Regions from separate parts of the Streptomyces sp. NPDC002698 genome, predicted to be linked through region 2. Evidence: predicted binding sites of a transcription regulator. Region 2 holds the regulator's gene; each other region holds the start of a gene.
What was found. The regulator HrcA, encoded in region 2, represses chaperone genes, less so after heat shock. The targets are predictions, from matches to a motif close to TTNGCACTCNGNNNNNCNGAGTGCNAA.
Positions count from the first base shown of each region.

Region 1: groL (chaperonin GroEL) is a predicted target of HrcA. The motif match lies at 3,055-3,081, and genes of this name have one in related genera.
Region 3: groES (co-chaperone GroES) is a predicted target of HrcA. The motif match lies at 3,124-3,150, and genes of this name have one in related genera.

Region 1 covers NZ_JBIAQM010000005.1:254,385-259,762, reverse strand. Annotated here, with positions in the region: gene ACFYW9_RS10225 (glucosyl-3-phosphoglycerate synthase) at 1-208, opposite strand, end outside; SAM riboswitch class I at 414-570, shown strand; gene thrC (threonine synthase) at 586-1,884, shown strand; gene ACFYW9_RS10215 (MoaD/ThiS family protein) at 1,881-2,156, shown strand; gene ACFYW9_RS10210 (cold-shock protein) at 2,598-2,801, shown strand; gene groL (chaperonin GroEL) at 3,207-4,829, shown strand; gene ACFYW9_RS10200 (NADH:flavin oxidoreductase) at 5,116-5,378, shown strand, end outside.
Region 2 covers NZ_JBIAQM010000013.1:151,730-157,107, reverse strand. Annotated here, with positions in the region: gene hemW (radical SAM family heme chaperone HemW) at 1-46, shown strand, start outside; gene ACFYW9_RS20465 (DUF3097 domain-containing protein) at 179-985, opposite strand; gene ACFYW9_RS20460 (MBL fold metallo-hydrolase) at 1,111-1,842, opposite strand; gene hrcA (heat-inducible transcriptional repressor HrcA) at 2,021-3,037, shown strand; gene dnaJ (molecular chaperone DnaJ) at 3,038-4,177, shown strand; gene ACFYW9_RS20445 (nitronate monooxygenase) at 4,287-5,378, shown strand, end outside; gene ACFYW9_RS20440 (16S rRNA (uracil(1498)-N(3))-methyltransferase) at 5,378-5,378, shown strand, end outside.
Region 3 covers NZ_JBIAQM010000003.1:218,896-224,273, forward strand. Annotated here, with positions in the region: gene ACFYW9_RS05680 (ester cyclase) at 1-452, shown strand, start outside; gene groL (chaperonin GroEL) at 894-2,519, opposite strand; gene groES (co-chaperone GroES) at 2,671-2,979, opposite strand; gene ACFYW9_RS05695 (polysaccharide deacetylase family protein) at 3,290-4,042, opposite strand; gene ACFYW9_RS05700 (methyltransferase domain-containing protein) at 4,411-5,378, shown strand, end outside.

The DNA.
Region 1 (5,378 bases), on a different contig from region 2:
CGATCTCGTCGACGAGGGGCACCTGCTGCATCAGGTCGTGGCGGATGATCGCGACGATCTCGCCGACCGTCTCCTCCTCGTTGAGCGCGGGCAGCACGACACTGACCGTCGATCCCGTGATGCGCTTCGCGGCCATGATCTTGTGGAGCGGGCGGTCGGTCACGGACCAGGAGCGTGTGCTCAGCCAGCTTTCGACGTCTTTCAGCACGGTCTGCGGCTCCTCACTGTCTGATCACACGCTCTCATCGGCGTGCCCGCTGCGGCCAGCGGCAGATCGATTGCCGTCGTCTCGCGGTTCGGACGACTATCTCAACTGTCCTGGCCTTCGGTTACAGTCTTGAACAACGCGGATGACCATCGCATGTCCTGGATCGTCGGTACGTATCGCGTTCAACGGTTCAACAATCAAATACCGCTCATCCAGAGGGGCAGAGGGATACGGCCCGATGAAGCCCCGGCAACCCTCCAGCCGGTCTCGTACCGATCGATGCCGATCGTGTCGCGAGGCTCCCGGCTCGGGAAGGTGCCAAATCCGTCTCACGGCGAAGTGCGTCGTGAGGAAGATGAGGAAAGGGCCTCGCCTCCATGGCTGCGCAGACAGTTGCAAGTACCACGAACTCCGCCGAAGCGGTGGACCTCGGCCCGGCCGCGGCGCTCTCCTGCCGCGAATGCGGGCACCGCGTCCCGCTCGGCCCGGTCTTCGCCTGCGAGGAGTGTTTCGGCCCGCTGGAGATCGCCTACGACTTCTCGGCCTACGAGACCGAAGAACTCCGCAAGCGCATCGAAGCGGGACCCGCGAACATCTGGCGCTACGCGCCGCTGCTGCCCGTCCCCGCGGACGTGGCGGACAAGCCCAACATCAACCCCGGCTGGACCAAGCTCGTGCAGGCCGACAACCTGGCCCGTGAGCTCGGTGTCGACGCCGGAAAGCTCTTCGTCAAGGACGACTCGGGCAACCCGACGCACTCCTTCAAGGACCGCGTCGTCGCCCAGGCCATCGAAGCGGCCCGCGTCTTCGGCTTCACCACCCTCTCCTGCTCCTCCACGGGCAACCTCGCCGGCGCCGTGGGCGCCGCGGCGGCCCGCGCCGGCTTCCGTTCCTGCGTGTTCATCCCGCACGACCTGGAGCAGGGCAAGGTCGTCATGGCCGCGGTCTACGGCGGCGAGCTCGTCGGCATCCAGGGCAACTACGACGACGTGAACCGCTTCTGCTCCGAGCTGATCGGCGACCCGGCCGGCGAGGGCTGGGGCTTCGTCAACGTCAACCTGCGGCCCTACTACGCCGAGGGCTCCAAGACCCTGGCGTACGAGATCTGCGAGCAGCTCGGCTGGAGGCTCCCCGACCAGCTCGTGGTGCCGATCGCCTCCGGCTCCCAGCTCACGAAGATCGACAAGGGACTCCAAGAGCTGATCAAGCTCGGGCTCGTCGAGGACAGGCCCTACAAGATCTTCGGCGCCCAGGCCGAGGGCTGCTCCCCGGTCTCCGTCGCCTACAAGGCCGGCCACGACGTCGTACGGCCGCAGAAGCCGGACACCATCGCCAAGTCGCTCGCCATCGGCAACCCGGCGGACGGGCCGTACGTGCTGGACATCGCGCGGCGCACCGGCGGCGCGGTGGAGGACGTGAACGACGAGCAGATCGTCGACGCGATCAAGCTGCTCGCGCGCACCGAGGGCATCTTCGCGGAGACGGCAGGCGGCGTGACCGTCGGCGTCACCCGCAAGCTGATCGAGAACGGTCTCCTCGACCCGACCCTCACCACGGTCGTGCTGAACACCGGCGACGGCCTCAAGACCCTGGACGCGGTGGCCTCGGACACCGGGCTGACCGCGACCATCCGCCCGAACCTCGACTCCTTCCGAGAGGCTGGCCTCGCATCATGAGCGTCAACGTCCGCATCCCCACCATCCTGCGCACCTACACCGGTGGCGCCGCCGAGGTGACGGCCGAGGGCACGACCCTCGCCGAGGTCATCAGTGACCTGGAGAAGAACCACACGGGCATCGCCGCGCGCGTCCTGGACGACCAGGGCAAGCTGCGCCGCTTCGTCAACGTGTACGTCAACGACGACGACGTCCGCTTCGAGCAGGGCCTGGAGACGGCGACTCCGGACGGTGTCGGCGTTTCGATCATTCCGGCCGTCGCCGGAGGCTGATCGTTACCCTCGGTAATGCCGAACACAGCGCGTTCACAGAATTGCCCCCTCCGTGAGACAAACGGAGGGGGCAATTCTATTGGGTTGAACGCGCTAGAGTTGGGGAAGTCGCTTCGCTTTGGATGTTGGTTTCATGCCGGACGCATATGAGTGGGCGTTCGCGGGCCGACAAGAAGTAGCCAAACTCGCTCGCCTTTTTGGGCATTTTATGGCATTTGCGGGGCCCGACTTGCCCCGAATCCTTGCACATTCTCCGCATATCATTGATCGGCCATGCCCAGAATTCTCGTCCGATTGACCTGTTGCAGAGGGCAGTTGGACAGATACATTCAGCCGCGGTCGACGCGTTCCGGCGCACACCCCCAACCGTTGGGGGGTGAGGTCTGACCCGGATCCGCGAAGTGTGGATCTGTGCAAGGGCCAGTAATAGGGGAGTTAGGCATGGCTCAGGGCACCGTCAAGTGGTTCAACGCGGAGAAGGGGTACGGCTTCATCGCGGTCGACGGTGGTGCGGACGTCTTCGTGCACTACAGCGCGATTCAGATGGACGGCTACCGCACCCTTGAAGAGGGTCAGCGAGTGGAGTTCGAAATCTCGCAGGGCCAGAAGGGTCCGCAGGCGGACATGGTCAAACTCGCCGTCTGATCGGGCGCGAACGACCACCGACGCAACTCACGTACGAGGGGCCCGCATCCCATCGGGGATGCGGGCCCCTCGTGCGTCCCCGGCCGCCTTCGGCCGCCCTCCGCTCGTCCTGCGCGCGCCCGCGCGCCCGCGAGCGCCCTCGCGTGGGGGCCGCGCGGGGGCCGCCCTCCGGGGCGCGTGCGGAGGTCGTCCATCGGCCCCGTTTTCGTGAGAGGCGCTTGCACTCGCAGTGGTCGAGTGCTAATCATTGGCGTTAGCACTCTCCCAGTGAGAGTGACAGAACTTGGATCGGGTCAGCGAGGCCCGCGGGCCTGTGGGGCAAGGAACCACAAGGCTCGCAGGCCGTCCGTCGCGGGCGCGGGCACGATCCGGAGCAATCCACCCCGTCCGGGAGGACCACTTCACATGGCCAAGATCATCGCGTTCAACGAGGAGGCACGGCGCGGTCTCGAGCGCGGGATGAACCAGCTCGCTGACGCCGTCAAGGTCACCCTCGGCCCCAAGGGCCGTAACGTCGTCCTCGAGAAGAAGTGGGGCGCCCCCACGATCACCAACGATGGTGTTTCCATCGCCAAGGAGATCGAGCTCGAGGACCCGTACGAGAAGATCGGCGCCGAGCTGGTCAAGGAAGTCGCCAAGAAGACGGACGACGTCGCCGGCGACGGTACGACCACGGCGACCGTGCTGGCCCAGGCGCTCGTGCGCGAGGGTCTGCGCAACGTCGCCGCCGGCGCCAACCCGATGGCCCTCAAGCGCGGTATCGAGAAGGCCGTCGAGGCCGTCTCCGGTGCCCTGCTGGAGCAGGCGAAGGATGTCGAGACCAAGGAGCAGATCGCTTCGACGGCCTCCATCTCCGCCGCCGACACCCAGATCGGCGAGCTCATCGCCGAGGCGATGGACAAGGTCGGCAAGGAAGGCGTCATCACCGTCGAGGAGTCCCAGACCTTCGGTCTGGAGCTGGAGCTCACCGAGGGTATGCGCTTCGACAAGGGCTACATCTCGGCGTACTTCGCCACCGACATGGAGCGTATGGAGGCCGTCCTCGACGACCCGTACATCCTGATCGCGAACTCCAAGATCGCGAACGTGAAGGACCTGCTCCCGCTCCTGGAGAAGGTCATGCAGGGCGGCAAGCCCCTGCTGATCATCGCCGAGGACGTCGAGGGCGAGGCCCTGTCGACCCTGGTCGTCAACAAGATCCGTGGCACCTTCAAGTCCGTCGCCGTCAAGGCTCCGGGCTTCGGTGACCGCCGCAAGGCCATGCTCGGCGACATCGCCATCCTCACGGGCGGCGAGGTCATCTCCGAGGAGGTCGGCCTCAAGCTGGAGAACGCGGGTCTGGACCTGCTGGGCCGCGCCCGCAAGGTCGTCATCACCAAGGACGAGACCACGATCGTCGACGGGTCCGGCTCCGCCGACCAGGTCGCCGGCCGTGTGAACCAGATCCGTGCCGAGATCGAGAACTCGGACTCGGACTACGACCGCGAGAAGCTCCAGGAGCGTCTGGCGAAGCTGGCCGGCGGCGTGGCCGTCATCAAGGCCGGTGCCGCCACCGAGGTCGAGCTCAAGGAGCGCAAGCACCGCATCGAGGACGCCGTTCGCAACGCGAAGGCGGCCGTCGAGGAGGGCATCGTCGCCGGTGGTGGCGTGGCCCTGCTCCAGGCTTCCTCGGTCTTCGAGAAGCTCGAGCTCACGGGTGACGAGGCGACCGGCGCCAACGCCGTGCGTCTGGCCCTGGAGGCCCCGCTCAAGCAGATCGCCGTCAACGGTGGTCTCGAGGGTGGCGTCATCGTCGAGAAGGTGCGCAACCTGCCCGTCGGCCACGGCCTGAACGCCGCGACCGGTGAGTACGTCGACATGATCGCCGAAGGCATCATCGACCCGGCGAAGGTGACGCGCTCTGCCCTGCAGAACGCCGCCTCCATCGCCGCGCTGTTCCTGACCACCGAGGCCGTCATCGCCGACAAGCCGGAGAAGGCCTCCGCGGCCGCTCCGGGCGGCATGCCGGGCGGTGACATGGACTTCTGATCGACCCCGGTCGATCAACCGTCCTGACGTTCCGAGGGCGGCACCCTCCCGCAAGGGGGGTGCCGCCCTCGGGCGTTTCCCGGCCCGCCCCGGACGGCTTCCGGGGCCGGCCCCCGCCCCCGACGTGGCCCGGATCACAGGGGTGGGCGCGGGTGCGGCGGAATGCCCCGCCCGGTGTGGAGGTTGACGCTGACGAGCAGTTGATGCATGTGCACATACCGCACGGAATCTCCTGCTTCGCAGACCGCTCGACGTCATACCGACCACCTCTTCGAGGAGCCCCCACGTGACCACTGACGCCGCGACCCGCGCAGCCGAGATCCTGTCCCGTCCCGTCTCGATCAACGGCCTGACCGTCCCGAACCGGATCGCCATGGCCCCGATGACCCGGATGTTCTCGCCGGGCGGTGTACCGGGGGAGGACGTCGTCGGCTACTACTCCCGCCGCGCCGCCGCGGGCGTCGGCCTGATCGTCACCGAGGGCACCTACGTCGGCCACGACTCGGCCGGACAGAGCGACGCGGTGCCGCGCTTCCACGGCGAGGACCA
Region 2 (5,378 bases):
CGGCCGCCTTCTCGCGGACGCCGTCGTCCGGGACCTGGTGGACTGAACAGCGGGGACCCGGACTCGAAGGGCACCGTCGCCGGACACCCGGACACCCGGACACCCGGACACCCGGACACCCGGACACCCGGACACCCGGGTGACCGTCACCGACCCCGGGTGACCGGCCGCCGGTCCGTTATTCCGGCGCCGTGACGAAGTCGATCAGTTCCTCCACGCGGCCCAGGAGCGCCGGTTCCAGGTCCTTGTAGGAGTGGACCCGGGACAGGATGTGCTGCCAGGCCGCGCCGGTGTTCTCCGGCCAGCCCAGGGCCCGGCACACGCCCGTCTTCCAGTCCTGGCCGCGCGGGACCCTGGGCCAGCCCGGAATGCCCACGGAGGACGGCTTCACGGCCTCCCAGACGTCGATGTACGGGTGGCCGAGCACCAGCGCGTGCTCGCTCGTGACCGCCTCGGCGATCCGGGACTCCTTCGAACCCGGGACCAGGTGGTCCACGAGGACGCCGAGCCGGGCGTCCGGGCCCGGGGCGAACGCGTCGACGACCGCCGGGAGGTCGTCGACGCCCTCCAGGTACTCCACGACGACGCCCTCGACGCGCAGGTCGTCGCCCCACACCCGCTCGACCAGTTCGGCGTCGTGGCGGCCCTCGACGTAGATGCGCCCGGCGCGCGCGACCCGGGCGCGGGCGCCGGGTACCGCCACCGAGCCGGAGGCCGTACGGCCGGGGCGTACGGGAGCCGCGGCCGCCGGGCGGACCAGGGTCACCACCTTGCCCTCCAGGAGGAAGCCGCTCGGTTCCAGCGGGAACACCCGGTGCTTGCCGAAGCGGTCCTCCAGGGTCACGGTGCCCGCCTCGCAGCGGATCACCGCGCCGCAGAAGCCGGTGCCGGGCTCCTCGACGACCAGACCCGGGTCCGCCGGGACCTCGGGCACGGACCGGGGCTTCTTCCACGGCGGGGTCAGATCCGGAGAGTACTGGCGCATTCGGATGACGATAGGAGAAGCCCGGCGCCGCTCACCACGACACGCCGGAACCCGCCGTGCCGGACCCCCCGTGCCGGACCCGCTCAGCCGGAACCCGTCGTACCGGACCCCCGTGCCGGACCCGCTCAGCCGGAACCCGTCGTGCCGAAACGTGTCGCCAAGGCGTCCCGTTGGGCTCGTACGAACGCGGCGTCCACGACCGCACCGTGCCCGGGGACGTACAGCGCGTCCTCGCCGCCCAGTCCGAGCAGCCGGTCGAGAGCCGCGGGCCAGCGCGACGGTACGGCGTCGGGGCCCGCCTGCGGCTCGCCCGACTCCTCGACCAGGTCGCCGCAGAACACCACCGCCGGGTCGCCGGGCACGACGGCCACGAGGTCGTGGGCGGTGTGGCCCTCGCCCGTCCGCGCCAGCCGGACCTCGACGCCGCCGCCGAGATCCACGTCCAGGCCGTTCCGGACGAAGCCGCGGGGGCGTACGAGGGTGTCGGCCGCCTCCTCCGCCGCCCTCGGGTCGAGACCGTTGCGCACCGCGTCCGCGCACAGCTCGTCACGGCCCTTCCCGTACGCCTCGGACGAACCGTCCGCGACGAGGATCCGCGCGCCCGCGAACGCCGCGGCGCCGAACACGTGGTCGAAATGCGGGTGGGTGAGCGCGATATGAGTCACACGCCCGCCGGTGATGGCACGCGCATCGGCGCACAGCGCGGCGCCCTCCGCGAGGCTCGACCCGGCGTCGATCATCAGCGCCGCGCCCTCGCCGACGACGAGCCCGGCCGTGCAGTCCCAGCCGGGAAGCCGCCGTCGCCCCACCCGGGGCACCAGCCTTTCCCACCCGAGCTCTTCCCAAGTCAGCCTCATGCGGCGACGCTAACGGTGACCGGGTGCCGTGCACGACATCGCAGGCCCGCCCTTGCCCGGGGCGTGCCTCACCGCCGTACACTGAGCTGGGGAACGTTGGCACTCGCGTGCGCTGAGTGCCAGACGAAAGCCACGAAGGCCACGAAGACCACCGAGTCGACTCCTGGAGGTGTGCGCGATGCTCAGCGAACGCAGGCTCGAGGTGCTGCGCGCCATCGTCCAGGACTACGTGGGCACCGAGGAGCCGGTCGGCTCCAAGGCGCTCACCGAGCGGCACCGCCTCGGCGTCTCGCCCGCGACCGTCCGCAACGACATGGCGGTCCTGGAGGACGAGGGGTACATCGCCCAGCCGCACACCAGTGCCGGGCGCATCCCCACGGACAAGGGCTACCGCCTCTTCGTCGACAAGCTCGCCGGCGTCAAGCCGATGACCGCGCCCGAGCGTCGCGCCATCCAGAACTTCCTGGACGGTGCCGTCGACCTGGACGACGTCGTCGGCCGGACCGTGCGGCTGCTCGCGCAGCTCACCCGGCAGGTCGCCGTCGTGCAGTACCCCTCGCTGACCCGCTCGACCGTGCGCCATGTGGAGCTGCTGTCCATGGCTCCCGCACGGGTGATGCTCGTGCTGATCACGGACACCGGCCGGGTCGAGCAGCGCATGATCAACTGTCCGGCGCCGTTCGGTGAGACGTCGCTGGCGGACCTGCGCGCCCGGCTCAACAGCCGGGTCGCGGGGCGTCCCTTCGCGGACGTCCCGCAGCTCGTCCAGGACCTCCCGGACGCCTTCGAGGCGGAGGACCGGGGTACGGTCTCGACGGTGCTCTCCACACTGCTGGAGACACTCGTCGAGGAGACCGAGGAGCGGCTGATGATCGGCGGTACCGCCAATCTCACGCGATTCGGACATGACTTCCCTCTCACCATCCGGCCGGTGCTCGAAGCGCTGGAGGAGCAGGTAGTGCTCCTCAAGTTGCTTGGAGAGGCCGGGGATTCGAGCATGACCGTGCGAATCGGGCATGAGAACGCGTACGAGGGACTCAACTCCACGTCCGTGGTCTCGGTCGGCTACGGTTCGGGCGGCGAGGCAGTAGCCAAACTCGGCGTGGTCGGCCCGACCCGCATGGATTACCCGGGAACGATGGGAGCGGTACGAGCGGTGGCACGGTACGTCGGACAGATCCTGGCGGAGTCGTAAGTGGCCACGGACTACTACGCCGTACTCGGCGTGCGCCGCGACGCGTCCCAGGACGAGATCAAGAAGGCGTTCCGGAGGCTCGCTCGCGAGCTGCATCCGGACGTCAATCCCGATCCGAAGACGCAGGAGCGGTTCAAAGAGATCAACGCCGCGTACGAGGTGTTGTCGGACCCGCAGAAGAAGCAGGTCTACGACCTCGGCGGTGACCCGCTGTCCCAGCAGGGCGGCGGCGCGGGCGCCGGCGGCTTCGGCGCGGGCGGCTTCGGGAACTTCTCGGACATCATGGACGCGTTCTTCGGCACGGCGTCGCAGCGCGGACCGCGCTCGCGCACCCGCCGGGGCCAGGACGCCATGATCCGGCTGGAGATCGAGCTCGACGAGGCGGCCTTCGGCACCACGAAGGACATCCAGGTCGACACGGCCGTCGTCTGCGGCACCTGCAACGGTGAAGGTGCCGCGCCCGGCACCGCCGCGCAGACCTGTGACATGTGCCGCGGCCGCGGCGAGGTGTCCCAGGTGACGCGGTCCTTCCTCGGCCAGGTCATGACCTCGCGGCCGTGTCCACAGTGCCAGGGCTTCGGCACCGTCGTCCCGACCCCGTGCCACGAGTGCGCGGGCGACGGCCGGGTCCGTTCCCGCCGCACCCTCACGGTCAAGATCCCGGCGGGTGTGGACAACGGCACCCGGATCCAGCTCGCGGGCGAGGGCGAGGTCGGCCCCGGCGGCGGCCCCGCCGGCGACCTGTACGTCGAGATCCACGAGCTGCCGCACTCGACCTTCCAGCGGCGCGGTGACGACCTGCACTGCACGGTCACCCTCCCGATGACCGCGGCGGCCCTCGGCACCAAGGTGCCGCTGGAGACCCTCGACGGCATGGAGGAGGTCGACATCCGTCCGGGCACGCAGTCCGGCCAGTCGATCCCGCTGCACGGCCGGGGTGTCACGCACCTGCGCGGCGGCGGCCGCGGCGACCTCGTCGTGCACGTCGAGGTCACCACGCCGACCAAGCTCGATCCGGAGATGGAGCGGGTGCTGCGCGAGCTCGCCAAGCTGCGTGGCGAGGAGCGGCCCACGGGTCAGTTCCAGCCCGGTCAGCAGGGGCTCTTCTCCCGGCTGAAGGACGCGTTCAACGGCCGCTGATCCAAGCGGGGCACGGGGTGTGACACGCCCCGTGCCCTCCATGTCGGAGGCACTATCCGGACGGGCGACCGGTTTCTGACTTGTCCGGCGGACGTGACAACATGCCGTCATGTCCTCCGCGCTGACCGATCTCTTCCCTCACCCGATCGTGCAGGCCCCCATGGCGGGCGGAGTCTCCGTCCCGCAGCTCGCGGCCGCCGTGTCCGAGGCGGGCGGGCTCGGCTTCCTCGCGGCGGGGTACAAGACCGCCGACGGCATGTACCAGGAGATCAAGCAGCTGCGCGGGCTGACCGGCCGTCCCTTCGGCGTCAACCTGTTCCTGCCGCAGCCCGAGCACGCGGACGCGGCCGCGGTCGAGGTGTACGCCCACCAGCTCGCCGGCGAGGCCGCCTGGTACGAGACCGAGCTCGGCGATCCGGACAGCGGCCGCGACGACGGCTACGACGCCAAACTCGCCGTCCTCCTCGACAACCCGGTGGCGGCGGTCTCCTTCCACTTCGGCGTCCCGAAGCCGGAGGTGCTGGAGTCGCTGCGGCGCGCGGGCACCCTCACCCTGGTCACCGCCACCACGGCCGAGGAGGCCCTCGGCGCGCAGCGGGCCGGCGCCGACGCGGTCGTCGTGCAGGGCATCGAGGCCGGCGGACACCAGGGCACCCACCGGGACAACCCGGAGACGGACGGCACGGGCGTCGGCCTGCTCACGCTGGTCGCGCGGGTCCGCGAGACCGTGGGGATCCCGGTCGTCGCGGCCGGCGGCATCATGCGCGGCAGCCAGATCGCCGCCGTCCTCGCCGCGGGCGCGAACGCGGCCCAGCTCGGCACCGCCTTCCTCGCCACCCCCGAGTCCGGCGCGAGCGCCGTGCACAAACAGGCGCTGACCGACCCCCTGTACGTACGCACGGAGCTCACACGCGCCTTCTCCGGACGCCCGGCGCGCGCGCTGGCCAACCGCTTCATGCGCGAGCACGGCCCGTACGCCCCCTCCGCCTACCCCGAGGTCCACCACCTCACCCTGCCGCTGCGCAAGGCGGCCGCCAAGGCGGGCGACGCGCAGGGCATGGCACTGTGGGCGGGACAGGGCCACCGCATGGCCCGCGACCTGCCCGCCGGGCAGCTCGTGGAGGTACTGAACGCAGAAATCGCGGCCGCCGAGACAGCGTTGTCGGCCGCCGCCGAGATCCCGGAAGAGGGTGCGGCCCGA
Region 3 (5,378 bases), on a different contig from region 2:
TCACGGACCTCGACGTCGTGCGCGACGAGCAGCTCTACGCGGCGAACATCCGCGCGTACTTCGAGACGCTGTCGGGTCCGGGTGAGCTGGAGCCGCTCAACGGACTGATGGCGGAGAACTATCACGACCACGATCCCGGCAACGAGCAGGACGTCATCGGGCTCGACGCGGTACGGCGCGAGATCGAGATGTGGCGCGGCGGCTTCGACTTCACGTTCACCGTCGAGGACCAGATCACCGAGGGCGACCGCGTCTGCACGAGGTGGACGTGGAACGGCACGCACACAGGTGACTTCATGGGGATGCCCGCGTCCGGGAAGCAGGCGTCCATGACCGGCACGACCATCTTCCGGTGCGGGAAGGACGGAAAGATCGTCGAGGGCTGGTGGCAGTACGACCGGCTGGGCCTGATGGCCGGGCTCGGCGCCCTGGACGCCGCCCTGGAGACCTGATCCCACCGGGTTCCACAGCCCTCACAGCCCTCACAGCCCACCGGGAGCGAGGCCCGTCAGGGGCGGACGGCTTCGGCCGGCCGTCGCACACCCTGATCGGGTCAGGCCGACGCCCGTTCCCCGGACAGGGGTTCGGGGGATCTTCCTCTGCCGCGCGCCGACGCTCCGGGCCGCGGAACGCGCACGAGCCCGGTCCGGCGGGACCTCACGTACTGCCGCGCGGCTGCACCTGCGCTCGTGAGCACGAGCGAGGGATGTAGCGCGGGTCGAGCCGACGGCCACGGCTTTCCGCACGGGACGGGGCCCGGTCCCACCGCGGGCGGCTCCCGGACAGCACTTCGCCCCGCCGCGGTGCGGCGGGGCGAAGTGGTCAAGCGCTGTTCGACGAACGGCGTCCCTCGGGGGGCATCGGCCCCGTCCTCAGGGAGTTCCCGCTGTGCGTCAGTGGGAGTGCCCGTGGCCGCCGTGGCCGGCGTCGGCCTCTTCCTCGGCCGGCTTCTCGACGACCAGGGTCTCGGTCGTCAGGAGCAGGGAGGCGATGGAGGCGGCGTTCTCCAGGGCGGAACGGGTGACCTTGACCGGGTCGATGACGCCGGCCTTGACCAGGTCGCCGTACTCGCCGGTGGCGGCGTTGAAGCCCTGGCCCTTGTCGAGCTCGGCGACCTTCGAGGTGATGACGTAACCCTCGAGGCCGGAGTTCTCGGCGATCCAGCGCAGCGGCTCGACGGCGGCGCGGCGGACGACCGCGACACCCGTGGCCTCGTCGCCGGTCTTGCCGAGGTTGCCCTCGAGGACCTTGACGGCGTGGACGAGCGCGGAGCCACCACCGGAGACGATGCCCTCCTCGACCGCGGCGCGGGTCGCGGAGATGGCGTCCTCCAGACGGTGCTTCTTCTCCTTGAGCTCCACCTCGGTGGCGGCGCCGACCTTGATCACGCACACGCCGCCGGCCAGCTTCGCGAGGCGCTCCTGGAGCTTCTCGCGGTCCCAGTCGGAGTCGGTGTTCTCGATCTCGGCCTTGATCTGGTTGACGCGGCCGGCGACCTCGTCGCTGCTGCCGGCACCGTCGACGATCGTGGTGTCGTCCTTGGTGACGGTCACGCGGCGGGCGCTGCCGAGCACGTCCAGGCCGACCTGGTCGAGCTTGAGGCCGACCTCTTCGGCGATGACCTGACCACCGGTGAGGGTGGCGATGTCGCCGAGCATGGCCTTGCGGCGGTCACCGAAGCCGGGGGCCTTCACGGCGACGGCGTTGAACGTGCCGCGGATCTTGTTCACGACCAGGGTCGACAGGGCCTCGCCCTCGACGTCCTCGGCGATGATCAGCAGCGGCTTGGAGGCGTTCGACTGGATGACCTTCTCCAGCAGCGGCAGCAGGTCCTGGATGGAGCTGATCTTGCCCTGGTGGATGAGGATGTACGGGTCGTCGAGGACGGCCTCCATACGCTCCTGGTCGGACACCATGTACGGGGACAGGTAGCCCTTGTCGAAGGCCATGCCCTCGGTGAAGTCGAGTTCCAGGCCGAAGGTGTTGGACTCCTCGACGGTGATGACACCGTCCTTGCCGACCTTGTCCATCGCCTCGGCGATGAGCTCGCCGACCTGCGGGTCCTGGGCGGACAGACCGGCGACGGCCGCGATGTCGGACTTCTCGTCGATCGGGCGCGCGGTGGCGAGGAGCTCGTCGGAGACCGCCTTGACGGCCGCGTCGATGCCCTTCTTCAGCAGCGCCGGGGAGGCACCCGCGGCGACGTTCTTCAGGCCCTCGCGCACGAGCGCCTGGGCCAGCACGGTGGCGGTGGTCGTACCGTCACCCGCGATGTCGTTGGTCTTGGTCGCCACCTCCTTCACCAGCTGGGCGCCGAGGTTCTCGAACGGGTCCTCGACCTCGACCTCACGGGCGATGGTCACGCCGTCGTTGGTGATGGTGGGAGCGCCGAACTTCTTGTCGATGACGACGTTGCGACCCTTGGGGCCGATCGTCACCTTCACCGTGTCGGCAAGCTTGTTGACGCCGCGCTCAAGGGCGCGACGGGCGTCCTCGTCGAACTTCAGGATCTTCGCCATAGGAGCGGTTCAGCCCTCTCGGAAAAAGTGAGAACGAACTGCGCCCCCGACGCCCGGCTGTGAATGGTCGCGGGTGCCAGGGGCGCAGCTCACTGCAATGCTTGGTGCGGGGTTGCCCGGGGGAAGACCCCGGACTCCCTTACCAGGTGAATTACTTCTCGATGATCGCGAGCACGTCGCGAGCCGAGAGGACGAGGTACTCCTCGCCGTTGTACTTCACCTCGGTGCCGCCGTACTTGCTGTAGAGAACGATGTCGCCGACGGCGACGTCGAGCTCGACACGCTTGCCGTCCTCGATGCGGCCCGGGCCCACGGCCAGGACGACGCCCTCCTGGGGCTTCTCCTTGGCGGTGTCCGGGATGACCAGGCCGGAGGCCGTGGTCTGCTCGGCGTCGAGCGGCTGGACCACAATGCGGTCCTCGAGCGGCTTGATGGCAACCTTGGAGCTGGTGGTCGTCACGATCCGACCTCCCCCTTCGGAGATCTCACGGGGTTAACTGTCTGAGGTGGCGACCAGGTGGATCCGTCGTCGCGGGTGCCGGATCTGCCCGTCGCTATTGGCACTCTCCAGGGGGGAGTGCCAGAACTGAGACTATGACTGTGATTAGCACTCGGTCAAGCGGAGTGCCAAAGGCAGTCGGCGTGGCGTGGGCCGGAACGTGCCGGACCGCACCGAATGGACGCTTACCCGCGGGCAACTCTCGGGTCGCCCCCCGTCACCCCCGTCATCCCCGTCGCCCCCCAAGGGGCAGCTCTCCGGTCGGTGCCTTCTAGAGGTAGTTCTCCAGCCGCGCCAGGGTGAAGCCCTCGCGCTGGATCCGGCGGAGCAGGCGGAGCGTGGCGTCCGTGAGATCGGGTTCGGCGGGGCCGGAGAGGATGTCGCCCGGCCGGAGCGGGTGCGCGTCGGCCGTCCTGCCGAGGACGATCGCGGCGACCCCGCAGTCGGCGGCGGCGCGCAGGGTGGTGTCGTCGTACCGGCCGTACGGGGGCCGCAGCAGCCGGGGCCGGACGCCGAAGCGCCGCGTGAGCTTGTCCTGCTGTCCGCAGATCTCGGCGCGCTGGCCGGCGTAGGGCAGACCACGCAGGGTGGCGTGGTCGAGGGTGTGGTTCTGGACGCTCACGCCGACCGCGCGCAGCCGGGCGAAGCGCCCGTACCCGGGGCCGGCGACCCGGTCCGTGAGGAACATGCTGACCGGCAGGCGCAGTTCGCGGACCATGTCGGCGAACCGCGGATCGCGCTCCGCCCCGTCGTCGTACGTCAGGAAGACCACCTTGTCGCGGGTGCGCACCTGGTTCACGACGGGCGGCAGTCCGGTGTCCGCGGTACGCGCGGTGGTCCGCGCGGGCACGTCCGGCGCGGGGGCGAGCGGGGTGGCCAGACCCCAGCGGCGGTACGCCGGCTCCGTCGGGTGCACCCGCTGGGCCGCCTTCTTGCCGAGCCGTTCGATGGGGTCGACGGACTGCGCGCAGCCGCTGAGCAGTACCGCCACGAGCAGCCCGGCGGCCGGCACCCGCACCCTCACGGGTGGTCCTCCGGGCGCGCGACCGCGTACCCCTGGCCGGCGCGCCGGGCCCGGGGCGGGCTCAGCCGGTCCGCGCGGGCGGCGAGGGCGCGGACGGGGCCCGCCCGGAACGCGGCCCGCGGGGCGCGGGCCGGCGCGGCGCCGCCGGTCCGGGGGGCGGAGGCCGAGCCGGTCCCGGCGCGGCCGGAAGCGCGGAGGGGGGGAGCGAGCGCGCCGACTCCCCAGCGCGCAGCAGCCCCGTTTGCGCCGGTTTTGTCATTTTGTCGTACGGGTCGCATGGAGCCGGATCCTCCCAGCCCACCACTCCCGCGGGGCCCCGACACCGCCGCCGGAAGCACACCGTCCACCGACTGGCCCACAATGGCCGGGTGAACGACGTCTCCTTCGCCCCGCTCCTCACCGCAGAGGGCCGCGCCCTGCTCGACGAGGTCCGCGCCACCGAACCGGCACAGGAACTGGCCGTCGCCACCCGGCTGCGCCGCGACCACCCCGCCGAACTGGTCTCGGCGGCCCTCGGCCAGGCACGGCTGCGGCAGCGGGCGGCGGCGAAGTTCGGCGCCGAGGACGCCGGACGGATGTTCTTCACCCCGAACGGGGTCGAGCAGTCCACCCGGACGACCGTGGCCGTGCACCGCGCCGAGCGATTGCGCGCCCTGGGGGTCCGCTCCGTCGCCGACCTGTGCTGCGGCATCGGCGGCGACGCCATCGCGCTGGCCCGCGCCGGAATCCGCGTCCTGGCCGTCGACCGCGACCCGCTGACGGCCGCCGCCGCCCGCGCGAACGCCGACGCGCTGGGGCTCACGGACCTGATCGAGGTGCGCGAGACGGACGTGACGCAGGTGGACACCGCGTCGTACGACGCCGTCTTCGTGGACCCGGCGCGCCGGGGCGGCCGGGGCCGGATCTTCGACCCCGAGGCGTACTCGCCGCCGCTGTCCTGGGCGGTCGCGGCGGCCCTGCGCGCTCCGGTCGCCGCGCTGAAGATCGCCCCCGGGATCCCGCACGAGGCGGTCCCCGCCGAGGCGGAGGCCGAGTGGATCTCGGACGGCGGGGACGTGAAGGAGGCGGTGCTCTGGTTCGGCACGGAGCCGGGCCTGGTGCGCGCCACCCTGCTGCCGGGCCCGCGCGAACTGCGCGGCCGCGGCCTGCCGGACCCGGCGGTCAGGACCGTCGGACGCTATCTGTACGAGCCGGACGGCGCCGTCATCCGCGCGCACCTGGTCGCCGAGGTGGCCGAGGATCTGGACGGCGGACTGGTCGACGAGACGATCGCCTACGTCACGGCCGACGAACTGCGCCCGACGCCGTACGCCTCCGCGTACGAGATCACCGACCG